DNA from 2 places in the Variovorax sp. GW823-FHT02B07 genome. Region 2 is predicted to be linked to the other one. Evidence: riboswitches for the same ligand, from Rfam matches in the RefSeq annotation. Region 2 holds a riboswitch; the other holds the start of a gene.

Region 1 (14,909 bases), on a different contig from region 2:
GGCCCGTCAGCGTGCAGCTGGCCAGCGGCTTCGACGGCAACTCCGACCTCGTGATGGCCGCGCGCGCCGACATGCGCGTGCTGGCGCAGCAGAGCCACGAGAGCGTGGCGCTCGTCACCCTGGTGAACGAGCGCGTCGTGTGCCTGGAGATGATCGACAGCGAACAGTCGCTGCGCTGCTCCTTCGACCGCGGCCGCAGCGTGCCCGCGCGCGACGGCGCCAGCGCCAAGTGCCTGCTGGCCCACGCGCCCGACGACGCGCGCGACCTGCTGCTCGACGGTCTCGACGAAGGCCCCGAACGCCGCGCCGAGCGCGCCGCCGAACTCGACGCCATCCGCGCCGCCGGCCATGCCGTGACCCACGGCGAGGTCGATGCCGGCGTGTGGGGCGCGAGCGCGCCGGTGCTGGCCGCGGGCCGGCGCCTGCGCGGGGCGATCACGCTCATGGCGCCGCTCACGCGCGTCGAAGGCATGGAAGCTGCATTGGTCCACATGACCGTCGTCACGGCGGCCCGCATCTCGCGCGCACTGCAGTAGTCGCCGCTTTTCTTTTTCTTTCTCCCTCCCTCACCTCCACGAAAGCCCTCCCATGAACACCCGTCGCACCCTCGTCGCCGCCGCCCTGTCCGGCCTCGCCTTCTTCGGTTTCGCTGGCGCCGCGCAAGCCCAGGGCGAGCCGCTGCGCGTGGCCACCGACGCCACCTTCCCGCCGATGGAGTTCGTGGAAAACGGCAAGCGCACCGGCTTCGACGTGGAGCTGGTCGAGGCCATCGGCAAGACGCTGGGTCGCAAGATCGAGTGGATCGACATCGACTTCAAGGGCCTCGTGCCGGGCCTCATCTCCAAGCGCTTCGACATGGCCGTGTCGGGCATCTACATCACCGACGAGCGCAAGAAGGTTGTCGACTTCACCGTGCCGTACTACGCCGGCGGCCTCGTGGTCATGGTGAAGGACAACAACACGACCATCAAGAAGCCGGCCGACATCAACGGCAAGAAGGTCAGCGTGCAGGTGGGCACCAAGTCCGTGTCGTACACGAAGGAGAAATTCCCGCAGGTGCAGCTGATGGAAGTCGAGAAGAACCAGGAGATGTTCAACCTCGTGGACATCGGCCGCGCCGACGCTGCCGTCACCGGCAAGCCCGCCGCCTTCCAGTACGTGCGCACGCGCGGCGGCCTGAAGGTGCTCGACGAGCAGATCACCACCGAGGAATACGGCATGGCCATCCGCAAGGACACGCCCGAGCTCACCAAGGCCGTGAACGGCGCGATCGAGAAGCTCAAGGCCGACGGCACCTACGCCGCCATCGTCAAGAAGTGGTTCAGCGCCACCGCCAAGTAAGCGCGCCATGGACTTCGATTTCTCGCCCGTCTGGCAGGGCTGGCCCGACCTGCTGCGCGGCGCGCTGGTCACGGTGGAGATCACCGCCTGCGCGCTGGCCCTGGGGTGCGTGCTGGGCCTGCTGGTCGGCATTGGCCGGCTGAACCCGAAGCGGCGCTGGATCTACGGCGTGTGCACCGCCTACGTGGCGGCGATTCGCGGCACGCCGCTGCTGGTGCAGCTGTTCATCCTGTTCTTCGGCCTGCCGCACTTCGGCATCCTGCTGCCGGCCTTCGTGTGCGGCGTGCTGGGGCTCGGCGTGTACTCGGGCGCCTATGTGTCCGAGATCGTGCGCGGCGCGATCCAATCGATCGACAAGGGCCAGACCATGGCCGCGCAATCGCTGGGCATGACGCCCGGCGTGGCCATGCGCCAGATCGTGCTGCCGCAGGCCGTGGTGCGCATGATCCCGCCGCTGGGCAACGAGTTCATCGCGCTCATCAAGAACTCGGCGCTGGTGTCGCTGCTCACGATCCACGACGTGATGCACGAAGGCCAGAAGATCATCAGCGTGTCGTACCGCTCGCTCGAGGTGTACCTGGCCATCGCGCTCGTGTACTTCATGCTCACGGGCACGATGACGCTGATCCTGCGGCATTTCGAACAGAAGCTGCGCCAGGGCGGGTTGATGCGATGAGCGTGCAGCGTTTTTCGCGCGCGACCCTGCGCGCCACGCCCTGGAAGAACGGCGGCGGCACCACGCAGGAAATCGCCAGCTGGCCGCAAGGCGCGGGGCTCGACAGCTTCGGCTGGCGCGTGAGCATCGCCACCATCGCGTCGCCCGGCCCGTTCTCGGTGTTCCCGGGCATCGACCGCCAGATCATGCTGCTCGAAGGCGACGGCGTGCGCCTCTTCACGCACGACGGCCGCGTGTCGCACCGGCTCGACGTGCCGCACCGGCCCTTCGCCTTTTCGGGCGACGACCCGATCGACTGCACGCTGCTCGGCGGCGCCTCGAACGACTTCAACGTGATGGCGCGCGGCGGCCAGTGGCGTGCCGACGTGCAGGTGCTGGAACGCGCCGCCGACATCGCGCCCGCGCCGCACGGCGTGCTGCTGGCCTTGCGCGGCGAGTGGCGCTTGAATGACGGCGAGGCCCTGGGCGAAGGCGAGGGCCTGTGCTGGACCGACGCCGCGCAGGCATGGCAGGCCGCACCGGCGAGCGACGGCGCGCGGCTGGTGGCCGTGCGCTTCGTGCCGGCCTGAGCGGCCACAGAAAAAGGAGATGACGATGACACCCCCCAGCGAATTCCCCTCGGCCGACGGCCTGTGGACCGGCCTGCGCCTCGCACCCGGTGCGGCGCCCGGCCTGAGCTTGGCGCCCGACGCCGAAGCCGCCCTCGTGGTCGCGCAGGGCACGGTCCGCTGGGTCGGCGCGCGCGCCGATGTGCCCGCCGAATTCGCGGGGCTCGCGCCGCACGACGGCGGCGGCGCGCTCGTCACGCCCGGCCTCGTCGATTGCCACACGCACCTGGTCTACGGCGGCCAGCGCGCCAACGAGTTCGCGATGCGGCTCGCGGGCGCCACCTACGAAGAGGTGGCCAAGGCCGGCGGCGGCATCGTCTCGTCGGTGCGCGCCACGCGCGAGGCCGACGAGGACACGCTGTTCGCCCAGGCCGCCGCGCGCCTCGAACAGCTGCTGGCCGACGGCGTCTGCGCCATCGAGATCAAGTCGGGCTACGGCCTGGCGCTCGAACACGAGCGCAAGCAGCTGCGCGTGGCACGGCGACTGGGCGAGGCTTACGGCGTCACCGTGCGCACCACCTTCCTCGGCGCGCACGCGCTGCCGCCCGAATACGCGGGCCGCAGTGGCGACTACATCGACCTCGTCTGCAAGGAGATGCTGCCCGCGCTCGCCGCCGAAGGGCTGGTCGATGCGGTCGATGTGTTCTGCGAGCGCATCGCCTTCTCGCTCGCGGAGACCGAGCAGGTCTTCCAGGCCGCCAAGGCGCTGGGCCTGCCGGTGAAGCTGCATGCCGAGCAGCTGTCGGACATGGGCGGCGCGGCCCTGGCCGCGCGCTACGGCGCGCTGTCGTGCGACCACATCGAGCACCTGTCGGCCGACGGCATCGCGGCCATGCGCCAGTCGGGCACCGTGGCCGTGCTGCTGCCCGGCGCCTACTACACGCTGCGCGACACGCACCTGCCGCCCATCGACGCGCTACGCGCCGCGGGCGTGCCGATGGCCGTCTCGACCGACCACAACCCCGGCACCTCGCCGACGCTGAGCCTGCTGCTGATGGTCAACATGGCCTGCACGCTGTTCCGTCTCACCGTGCCCGAGGCGCTGGCCGGCGTCACCGTGCACGCCGCGCGCGCGCTGGGCCTGCAGGACACGCACGGCACCATCGCGCCCGGCATGCCCGCCAACTTCGTGCTCTGGAACCTGCACGACGCCGCCGAGCTGGCCTACTGGTTCGGCCAGCAGCCGGTGCGCGCCGTGGTGCGCCAGGGACGCATCGCCATCGGAGCCACCGAATGACACACACGCTTTTCGCAGCCGATGCGCTGCTGCCCGCAGGCTGGACGAAGAACGTCCTGCTGTCGTGGAACGACGCCGGCCGGCTCACGCAGGTGCAGGCCGGCGCGCAACCGCCAGCGGGCGCGCAGGTGGCGACCGGCCCGGTGATCCCCGGCATGCCCAACCTGCATTCGCACGCCTTCCAGCGCGCCTTCGCGGGCCTCACCGAGCACCGCGCCGAACAGCAGGACAGCTTCTGGAGCTGGCGCACGCTGATGTACCGTTTTGCCGCGCGCCTCGGCCCGCAGCACATGGAGGCCATCGCGACCTGGCTCTACGCCGAGATGCTCGAGGCGGGCTACACCAGCGTGTGCGAGTTCCAGTACGTGCACCACGACACCGACGGCCGTCCCTACGCCGACGACGCGGCGCTGAGCCGCGCGCTGCTGCGCGCCGCGCGCAACACCGGCATCGGCTTCACGCTGCTGCCCGTGCTCTACCAGACCAGCGGTTTCGGCGACCAGCCGCCCACCGAGGGGCAGCGACGCTTCATCCGCTCGACCGAATCGATGCTGCGCCTGCTCGACGCGCTCAAGCCCGACTGTGACGCGCAAGGCGCGCGCCTGGGCCTGGCGCCGCATTCGCTGCGCGCCGTGCCGCCCGAGGCGCTGCGCGAGGCGCTCGCCGGCCTGGACGCCATCGACCGCACCGCGCCGGTCCACATCCACATCGCCGAACAGACGAAGGAAGTGGACGACTGCGTGGAGTGGAGCGGCCTTCGCCCGGTCGAATGGCTGCTCGACCACGCGGCCGTCGATGCGCGCTGGTGCCTCGTGCACGCCACGCACATGAACGACGCCGAATACGAATACGCCGCCCAGAGCGGCGCGGTCGCGGGCCTGTGCCCGACCACCGAGGCCAACCTCGGCGATGGCATCTTCGACTTCGCGCGCTGGCGCAGCCACGGCGGCGCCTGGGGCGTGGGCTCCGACAGCCACGCCAGCGTCAACGCGGCCGAGGAACTGCTGATGCTCGAATACAGCCAGCGCCTGGGCCGGCGCCAGCGCAACGTCGGCGCCAGCGCGGCGCAGCCGCACGTGGCCACCGCGCTCACGCTCGAAGCGGTGCAGGGCGGGGCGCAAGCGGCGGGCCGCGCGGTCGGCGGGCTGGCCGTGGGGCAGCAGGCCGACTTCGTCGTGCTCGATGCCCATCACCTCGCGCTGCAGGGCCTGTCGGCGCCTGACATGCTCTCGGCCCACGTGTTCGCGAGCCACCGCACCTCGGCCGTCGACGCGGTCTGGGTGGCGGGCCGCCCGCGCGTCACGGCCGGGCGCCACGCGCTGCATGGCGATGCCACAGCCGCCTTCGTTGCCGCGCGCACCCAACTCCTCAAGGACTGAATTCCCATGGCCTTCACCACCACCGAACCGGCGTTCCGCTTTCGCCAGGGCACGCGCCCGCTGCTGATCTCGATGCCGCACGTCGGCACGCACGTGCCGCCCGCGCTGGCCGCCCGCTTCACCGACGAGGCGCGCCACGTGCCCGACACCGACTGGCACCTCGAGCAGCTCTACGACTTCGCCGACGCACTCGGCGCCTCGGTGCTCGTGGCCACGCACTCGCGCTACGTGGTCGACCTGAACCGTCCGCCGGACGGCGCCAGCCTGTACCCGGGCCAGAGCGTCACCGGCCTGTGCCCGGTCGACACCTTCGACGACACGCCTGTCTATGCGAAGCCCGAAGACCACCCGTCCGACGAAGAAGTTGCCGAACGCCGTGAGGCCGTCTGGCGCCCGTACCACCAGCAGCTGCAGGCCGAGCTCGATCGCCTCACGGCCGCGCACGGCACCGTCGCGCTGTGGGACGCGCACTCGATCCGCTCCGTGCTGCCGCGCTTCTTCGAAGGCAAGCTGCCCGACCTGAACCTGGGCACCGCCGACGGCAAGAGCTGCGACCCCGCGCTGGCCGCCACGCTGCGCGGCATCGCCGAATCGGCGCCGGGCTACACCGGCGTGCTCAACGGCCGCTTCAAGGGCGGCCACATCACGCGCCAGTACGGCAACCCGGCCGGCGGCGTGCACGCGGTGCAGCTGGAGATGACCCAGTCGAGCTACATGCAGGAAGCGCTGCCCTTCGACTACCTGCCGGACGTGGCCGCGGGCGTGAAGCCGCACGTGCGCCGGATGCTGGAAGCGGTGCTGGCCTTCGTCGAAGGCGGCGCCCGGTGAGCGCCGCCATCCACGCGTTCGCGCGCCCCGAGGTGCCGCCGCTGCCGCCCTACAACGCGGGGCTGTCCTCGGACGCCGTGCGCGCGCGCTACGGCGTCAGCGAGATCGCGCGGCTGGCGAGCAACGAGAACCCGTACGGCCCCAGCCCCGCGGTGGCGCGTGCGCTGGTCGACCTGGCGGCGCGCGCGGGCACCTACCCCGACGCCAACTCCACGGCGCTGCGTGCCGCCATCGCGCAGCGCACCGGTGCGCAGCCCGGCGAGGTGGTGATCGGCAACGGCTCCGAGGACATCCTGCAGATGCTGTGCCAGGCGCTGCTGTCGCCGGGCGACCGCGTGCTCACGCAGCGCCCGGCCTTCGGCCTGCACGAGATCTACCCGCGCATGATGGGCGCGCAGGTCGAGCTGCTGACGCTCACGCCGGAACTCGGCTTCGACGTCGACGCCTGGTGTGCCGCGCTTGCGCGCGGGCCCAAGGTGGTGATGCTGGCCAACCCCTCGAACCCGGTCGGCTGCATGTTCGATGCGGCCGACTTCGCGCGCCTGCTCGCCGCGGTGCCCGCGGGCACGCTGCTGGTGGTGGACGAGGCCTACTACGAATATGCGCGGCTGGCGCCCGGCTACCCCGACGTGCTCGCCCTGCTGCGCGCCTGGCAGGCGGCCGGCGAAGGCCGCGCCCCCTGGATCGTGCTGCGCACCTTCTCCAAGGCCTGGGGCCTGGCCGGCCTGCGCGTGGGCTACGGCATTGCGTCCGACGCGGCGCTGGTGCAGCTGCTCGACCGCGTGCGCACGCCCTTCAACGTGAACCTGGCGGCGCAGGCCGCGGCGCTGGCGGCCTGGGGCGACGAGGCCTTCATGGCGCAGGCGGTGGCGCGCACCGTGCAACAGCGCGAGGCGCTGGCGGCGCAGCTTCGCGCCCTGGCCGGGTCGGTCTGGCCGGGCCTGCGCATCGCGCCTTCGGCGGCCAACTTCCTGTTCGTTGACCTCGGGCGGCCCAACGCGCCGGTCAACGAGGCGTTGCTGGCGCGCGGGATCATCGTCAAGCCCTGGAAGGAGCCGGGCTTCGAGACCTTCATCCGCGTGTCGGTGGGCACCGACGCGGACAACGCGCGCTTCGTGCAGGCGCTGGCGGAGATCGCGGGCGGGCAAGGCTGACGCCGGCAAGACCCGCCTGCGCGCCGGGCCAGACCGGGGTTTTTACAATCGCGGACATGACCAAGCCCCTCATCTATACCCGCGGCCAGGCGCTGCCGGGCATCCTCGCCAACCGCATTGCCATCCTCGACGGCGCGATGGGCACGATGATCCAGCGCTTCAAGCTCACTGAAGAGCAGTACCGCGGCGAGCGCTTCAAGGACTTCGAGCGCGACGTGAAGGGCAACAACGAGCTGCTGTCGCTCACGCGCCCCGACGTCATCACCGACATCCACGAGGCCTACCTCGCGGCAGGCGCCGACCTCATCGAGACCAACACCTTCGGCGCCACCACCATCGCGCAGGAGGACTACAAGATGGCCCACCTGGCGCGCGAGATGAACCTCGAATCGGCCAAGCTGGCGCGCGCGGCCTGCGACAAGTACAGCACGCCCGACAAGCCGCGCTTCGTGGCCGGCGCCCTCGGCCCGACGCCCAAGACGGCGAGCATCAGCCCCGACGTGAACGACCCGGGCGCGCGCAACGTCGATTTCGAATCGCTGCGCGCGGCGTACTACGAGCAGACCGAAGCGCTCGTCGAAGGCGGCGCCGACGTGATCCTGGTCGAGACCATCTTCGACACGCTCAACGCCAAGGCCGCGCTGTTCGCGGTGGACGAATATTTCGACAACAGCGGCCAGCGCCTGCCGCTGATCATCAGCGGCACGGTGACCGATGCGTCGGGGCGCATCCTCAGCGGCCAGACCGTCACCGCCTTCTGGCACAGCGTGCGCCATGCGCAGCCGCTGGCCATCGGCCTGAACTGCGCGCTGGGCGCGACGCTGATGCGCCCCTACATCCAGGAACTGGCGCGCGTGGCGGGCGACACCTACATCAGCTGCTACCCGAACGCCGGCCTGCCCAACCCGATGAGCGACACCGGCTTCGACGAGACGCCCGACGTCACCTCGCGCCTGCTGCACGAGTTCGCGGCCGAGGGGCTGGTGAACATCGTGGGCGGCTGCTGCGGCACCACGCCGGACCACATCGCGGCGATCGGTGCAGCGGTGGCGCCTGCGAAGGGCCGCCTGCTGAACAGCAACGGCTTCTACAAGGAAGCCGCCTGACGCCGGGCGCCGCGCGCGCCCTCGGCTGATTGACGGCTCCCCGCCCCACGCCTACGCTGGGGCGCACAGGAGCCTCCCATGAACGCCACATCCTTCTTGCGCCGCGCTGCCTTGGGCGCGCTCGTCCTGCTGCTGCCGCTCGCGGCGTCGGCGCAGCAGGCCTTCACGCGCGGCGCGGTCAACCTGCGCGCCGGGCCCTCGGGCGACTACCCGCTGGTGGCACGGCTCGGGCCGGGTCAGCCGGTCGACGTGGTCGGCTGCACCAGCGGCTACGGCTGGTGCGACGTGGTGCTGCCCGACGGCGGGCGCGGCTGGGTCTGGGCCAGGAACCTCGACTACGCCTACCAGCAGCAGCGCGTGCCGCTGGCCACCTACGGCGCGGTCATCGGCGTGCCGATCGTGAGCTTCGTGATCGGCAGCTACTGGGCCGACTACTACCGCGACCGCCCCTGGTACGGCGACCGGCGCTGGTGGGGCCACCGGCCCCCGCCGCCACCGATCGCGGGTTGGCGTCCGCCGCCGCCCGTGCACCCGGGCTGGCAGCCGCGGCCCTGGCCGGGGCCTGGCGTGCGTCCGCCCCACGGACCCGGGGTTCGTCCACCTCATGGACCTGGGGTCCGTCCCCCGCACGGGCCGGGCATCCGGCCGCCCGTCGATCCGGGGTTCCGCCCGCCGCGCCCGCAGCCGGGCTTCCGGCCCGGGCCGCCGCCGGGCGTGTCGCATCCGCATCCGGGCGGGGGCCGGCCCGGTGGGGGCGGCGGGGGCGGAGGAGGGCGTCCGCACGGTGGGGGCGGCGGGCACGGCGGTGGAGGCGGGCACGGCCACGGCCACGGAAAGAATTGACTCGGCTCACACGGCCGGCGTTGCGATGCCGGCCGCCGCCTGCCGGTCGCGCGCGATCAGCGCCACGAAGCGCTGCGCGCCCAGGCCCAGCGGCCGTTCGCGCGACCACACCACGTCCACCCACAGGTCGAGCCCGTTGCTGAGGTTTTCGAACGGAATCTCGACCAGCGCGCCCGCCGCCACGTGCGGCCGCGCGAAGTTGCGCGGCAGCCAGCCCCAGCCCAGCCCGGCGGTGATCAGGCTCAGCGCGGCCAGCGCGTTGTCGGTGCGCCAGACATGCCGGGCGAACACGAAGCGCGGGTCGCTGGTGGCCAGGTCGCGCCCCGCGACCACGATCTGGCGCGTGTTCGTCAGGTGCTCCTCGCGCAGGCGCCCGCCGGCCGCGGCGCGCAGCACGGGGTGCTCGGGCGCCATCACGGCCACCATGGTGTCGCTGCCCACCTCCTGGAAGCCCTCGCGGCCGTCGAGGCTGGGGCGCTCGAACACCAGCGCCAGCTGCGCCCGACCGCTGTGCAGCAGCGCCAGCGCGTCGGCCTGCGGCGCGGCCAGCACCTCGACCTGCAGCAGCGGGTAGTCGTCGGCCAGCGCGGCCAGCGGCCCGCTCCAGGGCGCGGCCAGCAGTTCGGGCGCGATGGCCAGCGTGAGCCGGTCCTCCAGCCCCTGCGTGAGCGCCAGTGCCTGCACCTGCAACTGCCGCAGCTGGGCCGCGAGCAGCCGCGCCTGCGGTTCGAGCGAGCGCGCGGCCGACGTGGGCTGGGGCTCGCGGCCGCTGCGGTCGAACAGCGGCAGCGCCAGTTCGGCCTCGAGGTTGGCGATGGCCATGCTCACGGCCGACGGCACCTTGCGCAGCGCCCGTGCGGCGGCCGAGAAGGAGCCGTGGTCGATCACGGCCAGGAAGACCTCGACGTTGTCGCTGGAGAAAGCCATGGCGCCCGATCTATCAATAAAACTGAAATAAGTTAACTTTTTATATCAACAAAAAGCAAATAAAGTCCCTCCATCGCAGTCAAACACACAGAGAAACAGTCATGCAGGGCCTTCAGCGTCGGATCGTTTACATCTCCCTCTACGAGGGCATCGCCATCGTGGCGGCCAGCGCCGGCCTGGCCCTGATGTCGGACGCGGGGCTCGGCCACTCGGGCCTGCTGGCCGTGGGCGCCTCGGTCATCGCGGTGATCTGGAACCTGACCTTCAACGCCCTGTTCGAGCGCTGGGAGTCGCGCCAGGCGGTGCGCGGGCGCAGCCTGAAGCGCCGCATCGCCCACGCCATCGGCTTCGAGGGCGGCCTGATCGCCTTCCTGGTGCCGATGCTGGCCTGGGGCCTGGGCGTGTCGCTCTGGCAGGCGCTGGTGATGGACCTGGGCCTGGTGGTGTTCTTCCTGGTCTACACCTTCGTCTTCAACTGGGCCTTCGACCGCGTGTTCGGCCTGCCGGCCTCGGCCATGGGCGAAGCGCAGCCTGCGTAAGCCTGCGCTTACTTAGCCGATTCACTTCGCCGGCTTGGACGCGGCGGCCGAGCGCATCGCCAGGGCACCGCTCAGGCGCAGGCGCTCGTTCTCGTTGAAGAGCGTCTCGCGCAGCTGGGCCCGCTCGGCCTCGGGCGCGCTGGCGTAGCGGTCGAGCCGGGCGTTCCATTCCTGGGTTTCCTGGTCGAGCGTGGCCAAGCCGCGCGCCACCTCGTAGCCGTAGGCCTCGCTGCGCGCGGCAAAGCGCTCCTGGGGGCTGGCGCCGCGCGCCTGCAGCGCCTCGGTCTGGCGCATCACGTCGAGGTGGGCCACCGCCTCCTTGCGCACCTCGCGCTGCGCGGGCGACAGCCAGGCCTGCTCGCTCTGCGCCAGCGCCGCGGCGCGCTGCTCGGGCGTGAGGTCGGGGTTGGACAGCAGTTCCATCTTCTCGGCCATGAACCGGTCCTGCCGGATCTGGTCGCCGAACAAGCCTTCGATTTCCTCGGGCGCGAAGAACTGCCGGCGCACCGCCTCGCGCGCCTCCAGGCTGCGCCGCAAAAAGGCCGGGTCACCGGGCGCGGGCGGCTGCAGGGTGCGCAGGGCTTCCTGCATGTCGACGTAGCGCTCGAGCAGGCCCAGCGCGCGCACGCGCCAGTCTTCGCGCAGGCGCTGGGCGAGCAGGGCGGGCGCGCGGGCCATGAGCGTGGCCTTGCTGTCGGCCTGCGCTTCGGCGAGCACCTGGTCGAAGAGGGTGATGAGGTCGCTGGTGAGGAGGGCGTCGGGGGCCGCGGCAGCTTGCGGCACCGGCGGGGGCACGCCGGGCATCGCGACCGCCGCCGTGGCGCGGGGCGCGGCGGCCTGCGGCGCATCGACCGCCCCGGGGCCGAGCGCCAGCCAGCCGGTCCCCGCGGCCACCAGCGCGACGGCGCCGATGGTCAAGGCCACACCGCGCATGCGCAGCGTCCTCAGAGCCCCGCGCTCTTGAGTCGCGCGGCCTGTTCCCTGAACAGCTCCGGCGGCTTCTTCTCGTAGTACGGGAACTGGCTGCCGTAGGTGTTGCCGAAGGCCTGGTTCACCTCGTCCAGGTGGTTCTGGCGGTAGTCGCCCAGGTGGGTGCCCAGGCGCGTGGTGCAGACCGCGAGCAGGCCGTCGTTGGCCTCGCCGAAGAAGAACAGGCTGCCCAGGGTCGACAGCGCCGTGTCGCTCGGGTCGAACAGGTTGAAGCTGGTCGACACGCCCGACCACGAGTAGTAGCGCACGCCGTTGGCCACGGCCGCACCGCTCTTCACGTCGCACGACGAGCCCGGCGCGGGGCGCCCCTGCGGGAACTTGGCGTCGAAGGCCGCGCCGCCCGCCGTGGTCAGCGAGGCCAGCGCGTTCAGCGGCACTTCGGGCAGCTGGCTCGGGTCCTTGCCCGAGAGAAAGCCGATCAGCCCCGTCAGCAGGCCGACGGCCTTCACCACCAGGGTCTGGCCGATGCCGCCTTCGGGCAGCTTGGCCAGCAGGTCGGCCACCTTCGAGCCGCCGTTGGCGCCGCCCACCGACGTGACCGAGGCCACCATGTCGGGCGCCACGGCCGCCACGTAGCGCACCGTGGGCGAGCCCTGCGAATGGCCGATGAGGTTGAACTTGAGCGTGGGGTTCTGCTCCAGCGCGCGGATGGTCTTGAGCTCCTGCAGCAGCTGCTCGCCGCGGATCTCGGAGGTGTTGGTGCCCGACACCTGCGCCACGTACACCTTGGCGCCCGCGGCGGCCAGCCTGCCGGGGATGTCGTAGAAGTAGTCGACGCCCAGCAGGTTGTCGAAGCCCAGCAGGCCGTGGACCAGCACGATCGGGTACTTCGTCTTCGCCGTGTCGGAGGTGACGCGGGCCTCGACGCGGGTGGCGCTGTCGCCGGCGACGGCACGCGCCGGTGGCGCATGAACCGCGAGGGCCGCTGCGGCCAGGAGGCCGCAGCTCAGGGCCACGGCGCGCATCGGGGTGGCTGCATGCTGCAACCGGACATTCCACTTCCTGGCCATCGGCGAACTCCCTTACGTTTGGTTAAAAACACGAACGTTCGTTCAGAAACGGTGGGCGCATTCTGTTGACACGTGCAGGAATGAAAACTGGGGTTTTCCCAGGGCGCAATCGAATCGACCTAAAATGCGCGACTTCCCAAGGAGCGTTGCAGCGGTTCGCCACAGAGGCGAATCGTCAGGCTTGGGGCGACAACGACGCTCGCCTGTCCGACTCTTCCGCAGGTGAGGCCATGTCCCAGATTCCCGCATCCGTTTCCGCTCCCGTCGCTCCCCCTCCCATGAAGCTGTCCGGCCTCGAGCCGGTCGCCATCGGCGAAGGCTCGCTGTTCGTCAACATCGGCGAGCGCACCAACGTCACCGGCTCCAAGGCCTTCGCGCGCATGATCCTCAACGGCCAGTTCGAGGACGCCCTGGCCGTCGCGCGCCAGCAGGTGGAGAACGGCGCGCAGGTGATCGACATCAACATGGACGAGGCCATGCTCGACAGCAAGGCCGCCATGGTGCGTTTCCTGAACCTCATCGCCAGCGAGCCCGACATCGCGCGCGTGCCGGTGATGGTCGACAGCTCCAAGTGGGAGGTCATCGAGGCCGGCCTGCGCTGCATCCAGGGCAAGGGCATCGTCAACTCCATCTCCATGAAGGAGGGCGTCGACAAGTTCAAGCACGAGGCCAAGCTGGTCAAGCGCTACGGCGCCGCCGCCGTGGTCATGGCCTTCGACGAGAAGGGCCAGGCCGACACCTACGCACGCAAGATCGAGATCTGCGAGCGCGCCTACCGCGTGCTGGTCGACGAGGTGGGTTTTCCGCCCGAAGACATCATCTTCGACCCGAACATCTTCGCCATTGCCACCGGCATCGAGGAGCACGACAACTACGCGGTCGACTTCATCAACGCCGTGCGCTGGATCAAAGAGAACCTGCCCGGCGCCAAGGTGTCGGGCGGCGTGAGCAACGTGAGCTTCAGCTTCCGCGGCAACGACCCGGTGCGCGAGGCCATCCACACCGTGTTCCTGTACCACGCGATCCAGGCGGGCATGGACATGGGCATCGTCAACGCCGGCATGGTCGGCGTGTACGACGACCTCGAACCCACGCTGCGCGAGCGCGTGGAAGACGTGGTGCTCAACCGCCGCCCCGATGCCGGCGAGCGCCTGGTCGAAGTGGCCGAGACCGCCAAGAGCGGCGCCAAGGACGACAGCAAGAAGCTCGAATGGCGCGGCACGCCCGAGCACCCGGTGCACGTCAACCAGCGCCTGTCGCACGCGATGGTGCACGGCATCACCGACTTCATCGTCGAAGACACCGAAGAGGCCTATCAGCAGATCCTCGCCAAGGGCGGGCGTCCGCTGCACGTGATCGAAGGCCCGCTCATGGACGGCATGAACATCGTGGGCGACCTCTTCGGCCAGGGCAAGATGTTCCTGCCGCAGGTGGTGAAGTCGGCGCGCGTGATGAAGTCGGCCGTGGCCCACCTCATTCCGTACATCGAGGAAGAAAAGCGCCAGGACGAGGCCGCGGGCCGCGACGTGCGCACCAAGGGCAAGATCATCATCGCCACCGTGAAGGGCGACGTGCACGACATCGGCAAGAACATCGTCACCGTCGTGCTCCAGTGCAACAACTTCGAAGTGGTGAACATGGGCGTGATGGTCCCGTGCCACGAGATCCTGGCCAAGGCGAAGGTCGAGGGCGCGGACATCGTCGGCCTGTCGGGCCTCATCACGCCCAGCCTCGAAGAGATGCAGTACGTGGCCGGCGAGATGCAGAAGGACGACCACTTCCGCATCAAGAAGATCCCGCTGCTCATCGGCGGCGCCACCACCAGCCGCGTGCACACCGCCGTGAAGATCGCGCCGCACTACGAAGGCCCCGTGGTCTACGTGCCCGATGCCTCGCGCAGCGTGAGCGTGGCGCAGAGCCTGCTCTCGGACCAGGCCACCGCGTACATCGACGAGATCAACGCCGATTACGAGAAGGTGCGCACGCAGCACGCCAACAAGAAGCAGGTGCCGATGTGGCCCCTGGCCAAGGCGCGCGCCAACAAGACACCGGTGGACTTCGCGAACTTCGTGCCCACGGTGCCCAAGTTCATCGGCCGGCGCGTGTTCAAGAACTTCGACCTCACCGAGCTGGCCAAGTACATCGACTGGGGCCCGTTCTTCCAGACCTGGGACCTGGCCGGCCCGTTCCCCGCCATCCTGAAGGACGAGATCGTCGGCACCGAGGCCGTGCGCGTGTACGCCGACGGCCAGCGCATGCTCAAGCGCCTCA
Region 2 (14,909 bases):
CTCCGAGTTGTAGCGGATCTCGGTCTTGGACTCGTCCAGCACCAGCTTGGCCTGGGCGAAGTAGGTCTCGGCGTTGGCGCGGATCTGCTCGGCCGTGAGCGGCGGGCGGGTGCTGTTGCGGCCCGAGGGGTCGCCGATCAGCGAGGTGAAGTCGCCGATCAGGAAGATCACGCGGTGCCCCAGGTCCTGGAGCTGGCGCATCTTGTTGAGCACCACCGTGTGTCCGATATGAATATCCGGGGCGGTCGGGTCCAGGCCCAGCTTGATGCGCAGCGGCTTGCCGCTGGCTTCCGCCTTCTGGAGCTTCTTGACCCACTCGTCCTGCGGCAGCAGTTCGTCAGCGCCGCGGAGGGAGATTTCGAGGGCTTGTCTTACACCATCGGAGAGGCTGGTGGATGTAACAGATTCGGCGTTCATGGGCTTTTTTGGCGGTTTTTCCGGTGGCCGAAGCTATACTCAGCCCGACTTTTCAAGCGCCGGATTCTAAGCGGCGCTTTTTTCCGCACCGTCTCCTGCCGCCCTGAACGCACTGGGCCTTGCAGCACGGACCTGCAGAACCTGAGTTGGAATCCACAGTTTGATCAACGGCATCCTTGCCGCCGAGGAGCTTCTCGCTTCCCGCGTGGCGTACACATTCCGGACGTACCCCAAGCAGATCACCGCAGCGATCGCTGCGATGCTGCTCAGCGCCGGCACCCTCGCGGTCGCCTCGCTCGGTCCCGACGCGTCCGACCTCCCCATCCAGCAAGTGCTCGAAGCCACCGCGCCGGTGTCTTTCGCCGACCAGTCGGCGTCGCTCGAGAACTTCAGCTTCACGCTGTTCCGCACCGACGTCTCGCGTTCGAGCGACACGGCCGACACGCTGATGAAGCGCCTGGGCATTTCCGACCCCGCCGCCACCGCCTTCGTGCGCGGCAACGCCGAAGCGCGCATGGCGCTGTTCGCGCGCGTGGGCCGCACCGTGACGGCCGAAGCCACGCAGGAAAACCAGCTGCAAAAACTGAGCGCCCGCTGGATTCCCGACGCCGACGGCGGCTTCAAGCGTTTCGTCGTCGAGCGCACGCCCACCGGCTTCGTGGCCCGCACCGAGCGCGACATGCTGACGCCGGGCACGCGCCTGGCCAGCGGCACCATCCGCAGCTCGCTGTTCGCCGCCACCGACGACTCGCGCATTCCCGACGCCGTGGCGAGCCAGCTGGCCGACATCTTCGCGGGCGACGTCGACGTGCGCTCGCTGCGCAAGGGCGACCGCTTCGCCGTGGTCTACGAGACCTTCGAAGCCGACGGCCAGGCGCTGCGCAGCGGCCGCGTGCTCTCGGCCGAGTTCGAGAACAACGGCAAGGTCCACCAGGCCGTCTGGTTCCAGCCCCCGGGCGCGGGCCAGAAGGGCAGCTACTACCGCCCGAACGGCGACAGCCTGCGCAAGGCCTACCTGGCTTCGCCGGTCGAGTTCTCGCGCGTGTCCAGCGGCTTCGCGATGCGCATGCATCCGATTTTGAACAGCTGGCGCCAGCACAACGGCATCGACTACGCGGCGCCCACGGGCACCGCAGTGCGCACGGTCGGTGATGGCACGGTCGATTTCGCCGGCACGCAAAGCGGCTACGGCAACATCGTCATCATCAACCACCGCAACAACCAGCAGACGGCTTACGCTCACCTGAGCCGCATCAACGTGAAGGCCGGCGAGAGCGTGAGCCAGGGCCAGACCATCGGCGCCGTCGGCTCGACCGGCTGGGCCACCGGCCCGCACCTGCATTTCGAATACCGCGTCGCCGGGGCCTACCAGGACCCGACCACGATCGCGCAAGAAGGCGGCGCCCCGATCACCGCGGCCCTGCGCCCGGCCTTCGAACGCATCGCCGTGGGCGCCCGCACCGAGCTGGCTGCCGCCTTCTCGGTGATCCAGGCCAGCGCCGACTGAGCCTCGCTCCCCAAGGCATGGCCGCCGCACCGCAGCAGCCGCAGCAACGCTTCATCGGCCTGATGTCGGGCACCTCGCTCGACGGGGTCGACGGCGTCATTGCCGATTTCTCCGACGACGGCCACCTCGCGGTGATCGGCCACGCCAGCGCCGACTTTCCCGCCCCGCTGCGTGCCGAGCTGATGGCGCTCAACACCCCCGGCGACAACGAACTGCATCGCGCGGCCCTGGCCGGCAACGGCCTGGCACGGGTGTATGCCGACGTGGTCGCGCAGCTGCTGGCCAGCACCGGCACGGCACCCCGCGCCGTCACCGCCATCGGCGCCCACGGCCAGACCGTGCGCCACCGGCCGCTCGAATTCGACGGCACGGGCTACACGCTGCAGGTCAACAACCCCTCGCTGCTGGCCGAGCTGTGCGGCATCGACGTGGTCGCCGACTTCCGCAGCCGCGACCTCGCGGCCGGCGGTCAGGGCGCCCCGCTGGTGCCGGCCTTTCACCGGGCGCTGTTCGCCCGGCCCGACGCGCCCGTCGCCGTGCTGAACCTCGGCGGCATCTCCAACCTGAGCCTGCTGCCCGCCACGAACGCGCCGGCGGGTACTGCGCCCCTGCTGGGCTTCGATTGCGGCCCCGCCAACGCGCTGATGGACCACTGGTGCCAGCGCCACCTCGGCCAGCCCTTCGACCGGGGCGGCCAGTGGGCGGCCAGCGGGCGCGTGCTGCCCGAGCTGCTGGCCCGGCTGCAGGCCGAACCGTATTTCGCCAAGGCGCCGCCGAAGAGCACGGGGCGCGATTTATTCCACCCGGACTGGCTTACGGGCCATCTGGGTACGGCCACCTGGGCGCCTGTCGACGTGCAGGCCACGCTGGCGGAGCTGACCGCGAGCACCTGCGCGGCAGCACTACGCAGCTATCAAAAAGAGAGCGCCTTGCTGATCGTCTGCGGCGGCGGCGCGCTCAACGACCACCTCATGGGCCGCCTGCGCGCCCTGCTGCCAGGCGTGCAGGTGCAGGCGTCGTCGGAACACGGCCTGCCGCCCCAGCAGGTCGAAGCCGCCGCCTTCGCGTGGCTGGCCCGCCGCACCGTCCGGCGCGAACCCGGCAACCTCGCAAGCGTGACCGGCGCGCGCGGGGCGCGGGTGCTCGGGGCGATCTACCCCGCCTGAATTGCGTCAGCCCTGGCCGGAAACCTCCGGCTGCGCAGGCTGCGCCGCCCGCACTTCTGCGGGCAAATGCCAGAAGATCAACGCAGAAGCCACCGTGATGAGCCCCATGGTCGCGAACGTGGCCTGGAACGCATCGAGCGTCTGCACCGCCGTCGTGGTACCGAAAACGCCGTTGTAGCCCGCCAGCACCGCGCCGGCCGCGGCCACGCCCAGGCTCATCGCCAGCATCTGCACCATCGACAGCAGGCTGTTGCCGCTGCTGGCCATGCCGCCGTCGAGGTCCTTCAGGGTGATGGTATTCATCGCCGTGAACTGCAGCGAGTTGACCGCGCCGAACACCAGCAGCTGCAGCAGGTGCAGCGCCACCGGCTGCCCCGGCGCCGTGAGGCCGAAGCTGGCCATGGTGCAGCCGACCAGCACCGTGTTGGCCACCAGCACGCGGCGGTAGCCATGGCGCGTGATCAGCGGCGTGGCAAAGCGCTTCATCGCCATGCCGGCCAGCGCGACCGGCAGCATCATCAGCCCGGCGCGCACCGGCGAATAGCCCATCGACACCTGCAGCAGCAGCGGCACCAGGAAGGGCATGCAGCTGCTGCCCAGGCGCGAGAACAGGTTGCCCAGCAGGCCGATGCTCAGCGTCGGAATGCCGAACAGCGCGGGCGAGAACAGCGGCTCGGGCGTGCGGGCCGCGCGCAGCCAGTAGGCGACCACGCTGGCGAAGCCGAAGATCAGCACCGCCATCACCCCGCCCTGGCGCAGCCCGAGCCCCGAGACGCCATCGACCGCCAGCGAGATCGCCACCATGCCGAAGGCCAGCAGCGCGTAGCCCACGCCGTCGAAGCGCTTCTGGAGCGCGCCGCGCAGGTCCGGCATGTAGCGCAGCGTGGCGATGCAGCCCGCCAGCCCCACCGGCACGTTGATCAGGAAGATCCAGTGCCAGGAGGCGTATTGCACCAGCCAGCCGCCCAGCGTGGGCCCCAGCAGCGGCCCGATGAGCCCCGGAATGGCCACGAAGCTCATCGCCTGCAGGAACTCGCCGCGCGGCACCGTGCGCAGCAGCGCCAGGCGCCCCACAGGCAGCAGCAGCGCCCCGCCCAGGCCCTGCACCACCCGCGCCGCCACGAGCTGCCCCAGCCCCTGCGAGAGCGCGCACAGCACCGAGCCGGCGGCAAACAGCACGATGGCGCAGAAGAAGATGCGCCGCGTGCCAAAGCGGTCGGCGATCCAGCCCGAGGCCGGGATCAGCATCGCCATCGTGAGCGCGTAGGCCACCACCACCGACTGCATGCGCAGCGGGCTCTCGCCCAGGCTGGCGGCCATCGCGGGCAGCGCCGTGTTGATGATGGTGGCGTCCAGCGTCTGCATGAAGAAGCCCACGGCCACGAGCCACAACAGGCTCTTGCGGGAGGGATCGACGGGGGCGGCGGTTTCGGAGCTCATCGGGAAGGCGCGGATTCAGAAGGAAAAACGACAGGCAGCAAAAAGCCGCCCGGAGGCGGCTTTTTCGAGGGGGCTGGTCAGCAGCATCCAGGCATCAGGCCGAGAAGCTGGAACCGCAGCCGCAGGTGCTGGTGGCGTTCGGGTTCTTGATGACGAACTGGGCGCCCTGCAGGTCTTCCTTGTAGTCGATCTCGGCGCCGAGCAGGTACTGGTAGCTCATGGCATCGATCAGCAGCGACACACCATTCTTGGTCATGGTGGTGTCGTCTTCGTTGGTGATCTCGTCGAAGGTGAAACCGTACTGGAAACCCGAGCACCCGCCGCCCTGCACGAACACGCGCAGCTTCAGGTCGGGATTGCCCTCTTCGGCGATCAGGTCGGCGACCTTGGCGGCCGCGCTGTCGGTGAAGACGATCGGCTCGGGCATCTGGGTCTGGATGTTTTCGGCAACAGCGCTCATGGGGTGAAACTCCTTGGGGGGCCGCTTGGGCGGCCAATGGGACGGATGCTACTGCAATGCCGCAATCTCGGCAGGCCGACTGTGGCGAGCACCCATCGCAAGTGGGGTCGGGCGCCGCATCCGCCAAGAGCACCTGGGGGACGCGGCCACGAAAAAGCCGCCCGAGGGCGGCTTCTTGTCTCGCAACGAGCAGGGGATCAGCGCTTGCTGAACTGCTTGCGGCGACGGGCGGAGTGCAGACCGACCTTCTTACGTTCGACTTCACGTGCGTCACGCGTCACGAAGCCGGCTTGGCTCAGGACGGGCTTCAGCGAAGCGTCGTAGTCGATCAGGGCACGGGTGATGCCGTGGCGCGTGGCGCCGGCTTGACCCGATTCGCCGCCGCCGTTCACGTTGACCATCACGTCGAAAGCTTCGAGGTTGTTGGTCAGCGCCAGGGGCTGCTTGGCGATCATGATCGAGGTTTCACGGCCGAAGAACGCTTGGATGTCCTTGCCGTTGACCGTGATCTTGCCGGTGCCTTTTTTCAGAAACACACGGGCGACGCTGGATTTGCGACGGCCGGTGCCATTGTTCCATTCACCAATCATTCTCAAGGCTCCTTACAGTTCCAGCACTTTGGGCTGTTGGGCGGTATGCGGGTGCTCAGCACCACCGTACACCTTGAGTTTCTTGATCATCGCGTAACCAAGCGGGCCCTTGGGCAGCATGCCCTTGACAGCCTTTTCCAGGGCACGGCCCGGGAACTTGTTCTGCATGTCGCGGAAGTTCGTCGCCGTGATACCGCCCGGGTAGCCCGAGTGACGGTAGTACACCTTGTCGATCGACTTGGCGCCGGTGACGCGCAGTTGCGCGGCGTTGATGATGACGATGTAGTCACCGGTATCGACGTGAGGCGTGTAAATGGCCTTGTGTTTGCCGCGCAAACGGAGAGCAACTTCGCTGGCTACTCGTCCGAGGACCTTGTCGGTCGCGTCAATCACAAACCACTCGTGCGTCACGTCAGCGGGCTTGGCGCTGAACGTTTTGGTCATGAGTTTTTCTCTTGAAAGAGGGTTTGGCGAGCCCTTTTCCACGGTCGGCGTTCCTCTGCTGGGAATCTCTTAGGTGGGTTTTCACGCCTGCCTGCCCAGTGATGAGCAGGTGAACATGCCTTCGCCGCGGGGCTACAAAAACGCTGCGAAGCCCGCGATTATATGAAGAAATGGCCAAACGGCCAATTTCCGGGCTTCCGGGGGCCTCAGCGCTGGATGCGGACGAGTTCCAGGGTCTCGCTGGTCACGGCGGCATAACCGCGTCGGTACATGGCCTCGAAGTTGACGATCCGCCTCAGGTCGGGGCTATACAAGACGGTTGCCTTGAACGGCGTGCCCACGGGTGAAGCGCCGGTGCCATAGGAGACGTAGATCCAGCCGTCATAGCTGATATGAACCACATTGAGCTCCACGCCGTCCACGCGCGCCGTGTGTTCAGCGCCCACCGAGGCGTTGAGTTCATGCCGCAGCCGATCCTCGGTGGTCGCCACATAGTCGAGGTGCCAGCGCATGCCCGGCTGGACGTCGTCCTTCGGCGCCCAGCCGCCCGGCGGCGATGCGCTGTCGAACAGGCCGCCAACCGACGAAGTGAGGGTCACCACCTGCCCGTTGGCCTTCTCGATCCGGCTGCCGGCGTTGAACGACACCTCGTCGCCGCTGACCCGGTCCACCCGGTAGATCACCGGCGCCCGGTTGCCCGTCAGCCGGTCGGTGCGCAGGTACTCGAGCGCGTCGCCGGCGCGCAGCGGCTCGGTCAGCGGGATGCCCGCCCCACCGGCGTCGGCCACCCGGCGGGCGGCAGCGCCCGCAGGCTCCCGCGCGCGCGCCGCCAGCTGCGCCTGGGCGCGGGCCGGCAGCTCCGCCAGGAACTCGGCCGGCATCGCGAAATTCAGGTTGCCGCCGTCGCGGGCGGCGAAGGTGGTGATGCCCAGCAGGCGGCCGTCGCTGTCGAACAGCCCGCCGCCACTCGATCCGGGGGCGATGGCGGCCGTGGTCTGCAGCAGCCGGGCCTCGCCGTCGCCGCCGCGCAGGCCCGACAGCAGGCCTTCGCTGAGCGTGTTTTCCAGCCCGCGCGGGTTGCCGATGGCGTACACGCGCTGCCCCACCCGCGCGGTGCCAGCAGGCGCCAGCGCCACCGGCGGCGCCGTGAAGTTGGCGACCTTGATCTGGCACAGGTCGCGCCCCGGGTCCGGGTACTCGAGCGTGGCGCCGTAAGTGACGTTGTCGCGCTTGACCACGAAATTGCTGGCCTTGGCGAGCACGTGGCAGTTGGTGACGAGGCGACCGGGCGCGATCACCACGGCGCTGCCGGCGCGCAGCGGGCGCTCCTGCGCGTCGAAGGTGCGCACGGCCCAGACGCTGCCCGTCAGCTTGGCGAACAGGGCGTCGGGCTCCAGCGCGGCGGCTTGGCCGGCGGCCAGCAAGGCGCCTGCGGCACACAGCCACGGCGCGGGGTTCGTCCAGACCGGCTTCACGGCTTGGCAGGCAGCAGGCCGCGCAGGTCGTCCATCGAGACCCGGGCGTCGGGCGCCGCGGACGGCGCTGCAGGCGCGGGGCGCGCTGGAGCGGGCGGTGCGACCGCCACGGGAGGAGAAGGAGGTGGAGGAGGCGCCACCACGGCCGGCGCGGGCACAGGGGCTGCGGCGGTCTTCGGCGCCGGCGCGGCCGCCATCTCGGTCGTGCCGATCTTCATGCCGACCGTCGCCTCGTCGCCGGTCTGCGCGCTGCGGTCGAAACTGCGCACCTCGCCGAAGATCAGCCGGATCCAGCTCGGGTAGTTGAAGCCCGCCCCGGTGCCGGTGTCGATCGCCACGCCGATCAGGCCGCCGATCATCACGTTGCCGACCAGGCCGACGTTGGCGCGCGAGATCGCCTGGCCGCGAGCCGGCGGCTGGCCGGCCTGGGTGCATTCGATGCTCAGGTTCTCGCCCGAGCGCCGCACCGGCAGGGTCAGGCCGGAGCGCACCACCGCATCATTGCGGTCGTTCGAAACCCGGCAGCGGGCGCCGTCGACCACCTTGCCCTCGGGTGAAAGGGTCTCGATCTTCACGTTCTGCGTGGTGCCGTGGGTGACCGAGGCGCAGCCCGTCAAAATAGACAAAACGCCCGCGCCGACGCACAGGCCCCAAAATCGCCATCCGGCTCCTCGCATTGCTGCCCCTCGTTGTGTTTTGTAAATCAATGTAGCGCCGCGCGAGTCTAGCGCTCCCCTTTTCACTTTTTCAGGCCTCATTCCATGTTCAGTTACCGCCACGCGTTCCATGCCGGCAACCACGCCGACGTGCTCAAGCACACGGTCCTGATTGCCACCCTCGACCACCTGCTTGAAAAAGACGCCGCGCTGACCGTCGTCGACACCCACGCCGGCGCCGGCCTGTACCGGCTCGACGGCGACTACGCCGGCACCAGCGGCGAAGCGGCCGACGGCGTGCTGCGCTTCTTCCCCGCGCCGACAAAAGCGGCCGAAACGCCCGCGCCAGCCGCGAAAACGGCTGGCAAGAAAGCGGCAGCCCCCGCCGAGGAAAAGCCGGTCGCCGAAGCCATCGCCCGCTACCTCAGCGTGATCCACGACTTCAACCCCAAGGGCGGCGCCCGCGTCTACCCTGGCTCGCCGTTCATCGTGCAGCACCTGCTGCGCGACCACGACAAGCTCAAGCTGTTCGAGCTGCACCCGACCGATTCGCGCACGCTCGGCGCCAACATCGCGCAGCTCGAAGCCGGCCGGCAGATCGCCGTGTTGACCGAAGACGGCTTCGGCAGCGCCACCAAGTTCCTGCCGCCGCCCTCGCGCCGCGCGCTGGTGCTGATGGACCCGAGCTACGAAATGAAGACCGACTACGGCCGCGTGCTCGACTTCGCGGCCGAGGCGCTCAAGCGCTTCGCCACGGGCACGTATGCGGTCTGGTACCCGATCATTCCGCGCCCCGAGGCGCACGACCTGCCGCGCCGCCTGAAGACGATGGCGACCAAGGCCGGCAAGTCGTGGCTGCACGCCACGCTGACCGTCAAGTCGAGCAAGATCACGAAGGACGCCGCCTCGGGCGAAACGCAGCGTCCGGGCCTGCCGGCGAGCGGGATGTTCCTGATCAACCCGCCCTACACGCTGAAGGCGCAACTGGCCGAGGCACTGCCCCAGCTGGCCGAGCGCCTGGCGCAAGACCGCAACGCCGCCTACTCGCTCGAGAGCGGCGGCTGAGGCCGGCCGCTCAGCGGCGCTTGCGCGGCGGCACGATCACCCGCTTGCGCGCGGGTGCCGGCGCGCGAACGCGCGACGTCGGCGCCTCGGGCAACAGCGCGGGCTGCAGATCTTCCGCCGCCACGGCCTGGCCGCCGCAGCGCATGCCCTCGCGGTCGATGACCGACAGCGCCACCTGCTTGATGCCCATGCTCGTGAGACCGATGCGGTCGGCCGCGGCGCGGCTCAGGTCGATGATGCGGCCCGGCGTGAAGGGCCCGCGGTCGTTGACGCGCACCAGCACCTCGCTGCCATTGACCAGGCTGCGCACGCACACGCGGGTGTTGAAGGGCAGGCTCTTGTGGGCCGCCGTCATGGCGCCCATGTCGAAGCGCTCGCCGTTGGCGGTCTTGCGCTGATGGAACTGGATGCCGTACCACGAAGCCCCACCGCGCTCGAAGATCTCGCGCGGCTCATCGCCGGGCACGCCGTCGTCCAGCGCCTCGCCGGTGCCCGACACCGCGAGGTCGTAGCGCACCGACGGCACGGCCGAGCGCGGCGCGGCGCCGGGCGGCACGGCCAGGCCGCGTCCCAGCGGCTGCAGCCGCTTGCCGGACGCCCCCGGCGCGGCGGCGGTGTCCGCGTCTTTCTCCTGCGTGGCAGGCGGCATGGTGCACCCTGCGAGCACGCAGGAGACCGCGACGGCGACCGCGCGCAGCCCTCTCAATCCAGGCGCTCCAGAATGGCCAGCGTGGCCGCCGACTGGTTCATCGTGTAGAAGTGGATCGCGGGTGCGCCGCCCTTTTGCAGGCGCTCGCACAGGTCGGTCACCACGTCCAGGCCGAAGGCCTTGATCGAGGCCGTGTCGTCGCCGAAGCCCTGCAGGCGCAGGCGAATCCAGCGCGGGATCTCGGCGCCGCAGGCGTCCGAGAAACGCATGAGCTGCGTCGAGCTCGTGATGGGCATGATGCCCGGCACGATCGGCGTGTCGAGCCCCAGCTTGCGCGCGTCGTCGACGAAGCGGAAGTAGGCCTCGGGGCTGAAGAAATACTGCGTGATGGCCGAGTCGGCCCCCGCCTTCACCTTGGTCGCGAAGGCCTGCAGGTCGGCTTCGGGCGAGCGCGCCTGCGGGTGAATTTCGGGGTAGCAGGCCACCTCGATGTGGAAGTCGCGGCCGGTCTCCTCGCGGATGAAGGCGACCAGGTCGCTCGCGTACTGGAACTCGCCGCCGATGCCGTAGCCGCTGGGCAGGTCGCCACGCAGCGCGACGAGGCGCTTCACGCCCATGGCCTTCAGCTCGGCCAGCTGCTCGCGCACGGTGGCGCGCGTGGCGCCGATGCACGAGAAGTGGCTGGCGGCGTCCACGCCCTCGGCCAGGATCTCCTGCACCGCACCGAAAGTGCCCTGGTGCGTGGAGCCGCCCGCGCCGTAGGTGACCGAGCAGAACTGCGGCTTGCGCACATACAGCTGCTGGCGCACGGCGCGCAGCTTGACCGCGCCTTCGGGCGTCTTGGTCGGGAAGAATTCGAAACTCAGCGGAAGGCGCACCTGCGTCTCCTTAGGAACCGTCGCCCGCCTTGGCAGCAGCACGAACGGCGTGAATGAAAAACTCGCGGTTGCCGTCGCCCCCGGCGATCGGGCTGTCGAACCAGCGCAGCACCTTCAGGTCGAGCGCCACGCAGGCGTCGTGCAGGCGCTTCTCGACCACAGGGTACATCGCCTCGTCGCGCACGATGCCGCCCTTGCCGACCTGGCCGGGCTGCAGCTCGAACTGCGGCTTGACCAGCATCAGCAACTGGCCGTCGTCGGCCAGGAACTGCACCACGGCCGGCAGCACCAGCGTGAGCGAGATGAACGACAGGTCGCCGACGATGAGGTCGAAGCGCGGTTCGGCCGGGGCTTCGACAACTTCGACCGCCTCGCCAGTTTCTGCGCCTTCTTCATCGTCCACCTGAAGATCGGCCGGCGACAACGCCCGCGCATTGACGCCTTCGATGGCGACCACGCGTGCGTCCTCGCGCATGCGCGGATGCAGCTGCCCGTGGCCCACATCGATGCCCACCACCTTGGCGGCACCGTGCTGCAACAGGCAGTCGGTGAAGCCGCCGGTCGACTGGCCGACGTCCAGGCACAGCGTGCCCGTCGGGTCCACGCCGCTGGCTTTCAGCGCACCTTCGAGCTTGAGGCCGCCGCGCGACACGTAGCGTGCCTCGGCGGCGTCGGCGAGCTCGAGCTCGGCCGACTCGGGCACTTCGTCCTTGTTCTTGACGACATTGCGCCACGCGTCGCTCGTGCCCGCGTCACGCCAGCGCATGCCGCCGGCGATGAGCCGGACAGCTTGCGAACGCGAGGCGGCCATGCCGCGCTCTACCAACAGTTGATCGGCGCGCACGCGGATCAGTAGCGGTAGGTGTCCGGCTTGTAAGGGCCGTTCTTGCTCACGCCGATGTAGGCGGCCTGGGCGTCGGTCAGCTCGGTGAGCATGGCGCCGACCTTCTTCAGGTGCAGGCGCGCGACCTTCTCGTCCAGGTGCTTGGGCAGCACGTAGACCTTGCCGGCTTGATACGCATCGGGCTTGGTGAACAGCTCGATCTGGGCGATGGTCTGGTTGGCGAACGACGACGACATCACGAAGCTCGGGTGGCCCGTGCCGCAGCCCAGGTTCACGAGGCGGCCCTTGGCCAGCAGGATGATCTTCTTGCCGTCCGGGAAGGTGATGTGGTCCACCTGCGGCTTGATCTCTTCCCATTCGTACTTCTCGATCGACGCGACGTCGATCTCGTTGTCGAAGTGGCCGATGTTGCAGACGATGGCCTGGTCCTTCATCTTGACCATGGTGTCGTGCGTGATGACGTCCTTGTTGCCGGTGGTGGTCACGAAGATGTCGGCCTTGTCGGCGGCGTACTCCATGGTCACGACCTTGTAGCCTTCCATCGCGGCCTGCAGGGCGTTGATCGGGTCGATTTCGGTGACCCACACCTGGGCGCTCAGGGCGCGCAGGGCCTGGGCCGAGCCCTTGCCCACGTCGCCGTAGCCGGCCACGCAAGCCACCTTGCCGGCGATCATCACGTCGGTCGCGCGCTTGATGCCGTCGACCAGCGATTCGCGGCAGCCGTACAGGTTGTCGAACTTGCTCTTGGTGACCGAGTCGTTCACGTTGATGGCGCGGAACAGCAGCGTGCCCTTGGCGCTCATCTCGTTGAGGCGGTGCACGCCGGTGGTGGTCTCTTCGGTCACGCCGATGATCTCGGCCGACTTGCGGGTGTACCAGGTGTCGTCCACGGCCAGCTTGGCCTTGATGGCGGCGTAAAGAATGCGTTCTTCTTCGCTGGTCGGGTTGGCGAGCACGCCCAGGTCTTTTTCGGCGCGCTGGCCCAGGTGCATGAGCAGCGTGGCGTCGCCGCCGTCGTCCAGGATCATGTTCGGGCCTTCGCCCTTCGAGCCCTTGGGACCGAAGTCGAAGATGGCGTGGGTGTAGTCCCAGTAGTCCTTCAGCGACTCGCCCTTGATGGCGAACACCGGCGTGCCGGCGGCGGCGATGGCGGCGGCGGCGTGGTCCTGCGTCGAGAAGATGTTGCACGAGGCCCAGCGCACTTCGGCGCCCAGGGCTTGCAGCGTCTCGATGAGCACGGCCGTCTGGATGGTCATGTGCAGCGAGCCCGTGATGCGCGCGCCCTTCAGGGCCTGGCCCTTCGAGAACTCTTCACGGATGGCCATCAGGCCGGGCATCTCGGTTTCGGCGATCTTGATTTCCTTGCGGCCCCAGGCGGCAAGGGACAGGTCGGCAATCGCCTGGTCGGCGGTCGAGACGGGGGTGGGCTTGAGTACAGCGCTCATGTGAACTCCAAAACTGGTTTGAAAGATGCCACTGCGTACGGGGAAGAAAGACTCACCGCGAGAACAGCGGGTGAGCGTGGTTGCGATGTGGTCCGAGCCTCACGCCTGACGGCGCTGCAACGCTCCTCGGAGCGCCGGATTGTAGTCGCGGCCGCCCGGCCCGCCAATCGACCGGGGCATCCCACATCACGGAAAGCGCGGACGCCCGCCAGGCCGGGCCGTGCGGCGCGGGCCACCCCGGGAAACTCCGCAGGCAAATCCGCGCTTGGAGCGCCCTGAGCCGCGCCGGCCCGGCGTATCGTGGCGGCGGGCCCCGGCCGCCCGGCCGCTGCCTGCATCCACCCGTTCGATTGTTTTCATCACCCGACACAGGAGATTCCGCACCATGGCCATTGCCAAGAAAGCCGCCGCGAAAAAAACCACCGCCAGCAGCGCCGGCGCGAAGCAGGCGGCGCCGTCCGCCGCGGACATGCTCGATCCGATGAAGAACCTCAAGGGCATGGCCGAGCGCCTGCAGAACCTGAACCTGACCGGCGGCGCCGGCAAGCTGCTCGACAGCGGCCGCAAGGACCTGCAGGCACTGATGCAGGCCAACGAAAAGTCCTACCAGGGCCTGCAGACCGTGGTGCAGCGACAGACCGAAATGATCAAGACGGCCATCGCCGAGTGGCAGACCGCCGCCAAGGCGATGCCGGGCAAGGACCCGAAGGAAAACCTCGCCAAGCTCGACGAGCTGGGCCGCCAGTCGTTCCAGCGCGCCGTCGACGACATCAAGGAACTGGCCACCCTGGCCGCCAAGTCGCAGGCCGACGCCTTCGACGTGGTGCGCCAACGCATCCAGGCCAACGTGGACGAGGTCACGAAGCTGCTGCAGCGCAAGTAACAAGAAGCAAAGAAAGGCCCGCATGACCGCCGTCGCGCCCCGCACCGAACGGCGCACCCGCGCCAACGGCATCGAACTGGCCTGGGACAGCTTCGGCGACCCCGAGGCGCCGCCGCTGTTGCTGGTCATAGGCCTCGGCGCCCAGATGGTCGCCTGGGACGACGCGTTCTGCGCCGCCCTGGCGCAGGCCGGCGGCCACCACGTGATCCGCTTCGACAACCGCGACATCGGCCACTCCACCCACCTGCCGCACGCCGGCGTGCCCGACATCCAGGCGCTGATGCTGCAGGCCATGGCCGGGCGCCCGCTGCAGGTGCCCTACACGCTGCGCGACATGGCCGACGACTGCGCCGGCCTGCTCGACGCGCTGGGCATCGCGCGCGCCCACGTCGTAGGCGCGTCGATGGGCGGCGCCATCGGGCAGGAGATGTCCATCCATCACCCGGGGCGGATGCGCTCGCTCACCAGCATCATGTCGAGCACCGGCGACCCGGCCCTGCCGCCGCCCACGCCCGAGGCGCTGGCGGTGCTGTTCGCGCCCGCGCCGACCAGCTTCGAGGCCTACCTGCCGCACCACGCCAAGCTGTGGCGCGTGCTGCGCGGGCCCGACGCCTTTCCGCTCGACGAGGCGCGCGACGCTGAACGCGCGCAGCTGGCCTTCCTGCGCGGCCTCAACCCAGGCGGCGTGGCGCGCCAGCTGGCAGCCGTGTTCGCGTCGGGCAACCGCAAGCCGGCGCTGCGCGCGGTGCAGGTGCCCACGCTGGTGATCCACGGCGACGTCGATCCGCTGGTGCCCGTGGCCTGCGGCATCGACGTGGCCGAGGCCATTCCCGGCGCGACGCTGCTGCGCATTCCGCGCATGGGCCATGCGCTGCCGATCGCGATGTGGCCGCAGATCATCGAGGCCATCGCCGCGCACACCGCACGGGCGGCGCGGCGCGACGATCACTGAAAGAAAAAAAGAGACAACGACAAACCCAGACGGAGGTG

The links. Region 2 has a riboswitch for S-adenosylhomocysteine ahead of ahcY (adenosylhomocysteinase). Riboswitches for the same ligand answer to the same signal wherever they lie in the genome.
Region 1: it holds a riboswitch for S-adenosylhomocysteine, as region 2 does, so the genes downstream of both, metH (methionine synthase) here and ahcY (adenosylhomocysteinase) in region 2, are expected to answer to the same signal.

The regions. Positions count from the first base shown of each region.
Region 1 is NZ_JBXAJX010000011.1:75,433-90,341, reverse strand. Features, by position in the region: gene AC1RGU_RS30145 (IclR family transcriptional regulator) at 1-536, shown strand, start outside; gene AC1RGU_RS30140 (transporter substrate-binding domain-containing protein) at 589-1,341, shown strand; gene AC1RGU_RS30135 (amino acid ABC transporter permease) at 1,349-2,017, shown strand; gene AC1RGU_RS30130 (HutD/Ves family protein) at 2,014-2,586, shown strand; gene hutI (imidazolonepropionase) at 2,606-3,862, shown strand; gene AC1RGU_RS30120 (formimidoylglutamate deiminase) at 3,859-5,241, shown strand; gene hutG (N-formylglutamate deformylase) at 5,248-6,069, shown strand; gene AC1RGU_RS30110 (histidinol-phosphate transaminase) at 6,066-7,223, shown strand; gene AC1RGU_RS30105 (homocysteine S-methyltransferase family protein) at 7,280-8,329, shown strand; gene AC1RGU_RS30100 (SH3 domain-containing protein) at 8,408-9,172, shown strand; gene AC1RGU_RS30095 (LysR family transcriptional regulator) at 9,179-10,099, opposite strand; gene AC1RGU_RS30090 (PACE efflux transporter) at 10,201-10,638, shown strand; gene AC1RGU_RS30085 (lipase secretion chaperone) at 10,660-11,571, opposite strand; gene AC1RGU_RS30080 (esterase/lipase family protein) at 11,583-12,638, opposite strand; S-adenosyl-L-homocysteine riboswitch at 12,771-12,846, shown strand; gene metH (methionine synthase) at 12,869-14,909, shown strand, end outside.
Region 2 is NZ_JBXAJX010000007.1:127,331-142,239, forward strand. Features, by position in the region: gene tyrS (tyrosine--tRNA ligase) at 1-417, opposite strand, end outside; gene AC1RGU_RS26685 (M23 family metallopeptidase) at 578-1,924, shown strand; gene AC1RGU_RS26690 (anhydro-N-acetylmuramic acid kinase) at 1,942-3,090, shown strand; gene mdtD (multidrug transporter subunit MdtD) at 3,097-4,530, opposite strand; gene erpA (iron-sulfur cluster insertion protein ErpA) at 4,625-4,990, opposite strand; gene rpsI (30S ribosomal protein S9) at 5,188-5,580, opposite strand; gene rplM (50S ribosomal protein L13) at 5,593-6,024, opposite strand; gene AC1RGU_RS26715 (S1C family serine protease) at 6,231-7,499, opposite strand; gene AC1RGU_RS26720 (hypothetical protein) at 7,496-8,125, opposite strand; gene AC1RGU_RS26725 (23S rRNA (adenine(2030)-N(6))-methyltransferase RlmJ) at 8,261-9,220, shown strand; gene AC1RGU_RS26730 (septal ring lytic transglycosylase RlpA family protein) at 9,231-9,869, opposite strand; gene metF (methylenetetrahydrofolate reductase [NAD(P)H]) at 9,923-10,747, opposite strand; gene AC1RGU_RS26740 (TlyA family RNA methyltransferase) at 10,758-11,591, opposite strand; gene ahcY (adenosylhomocysteinase) at 11,597-13,036, opposite strand; S-adenosyl-L-homocysteine riboswitch at 13,102-13,170, opposite strand; gene phaP (TIGR01841 family phasin) at 13,422-13,919, shown strand; gene AC1RGU_RS26755 (alpha/beta fold hydrolase) at 13,942-14,871, shown strand.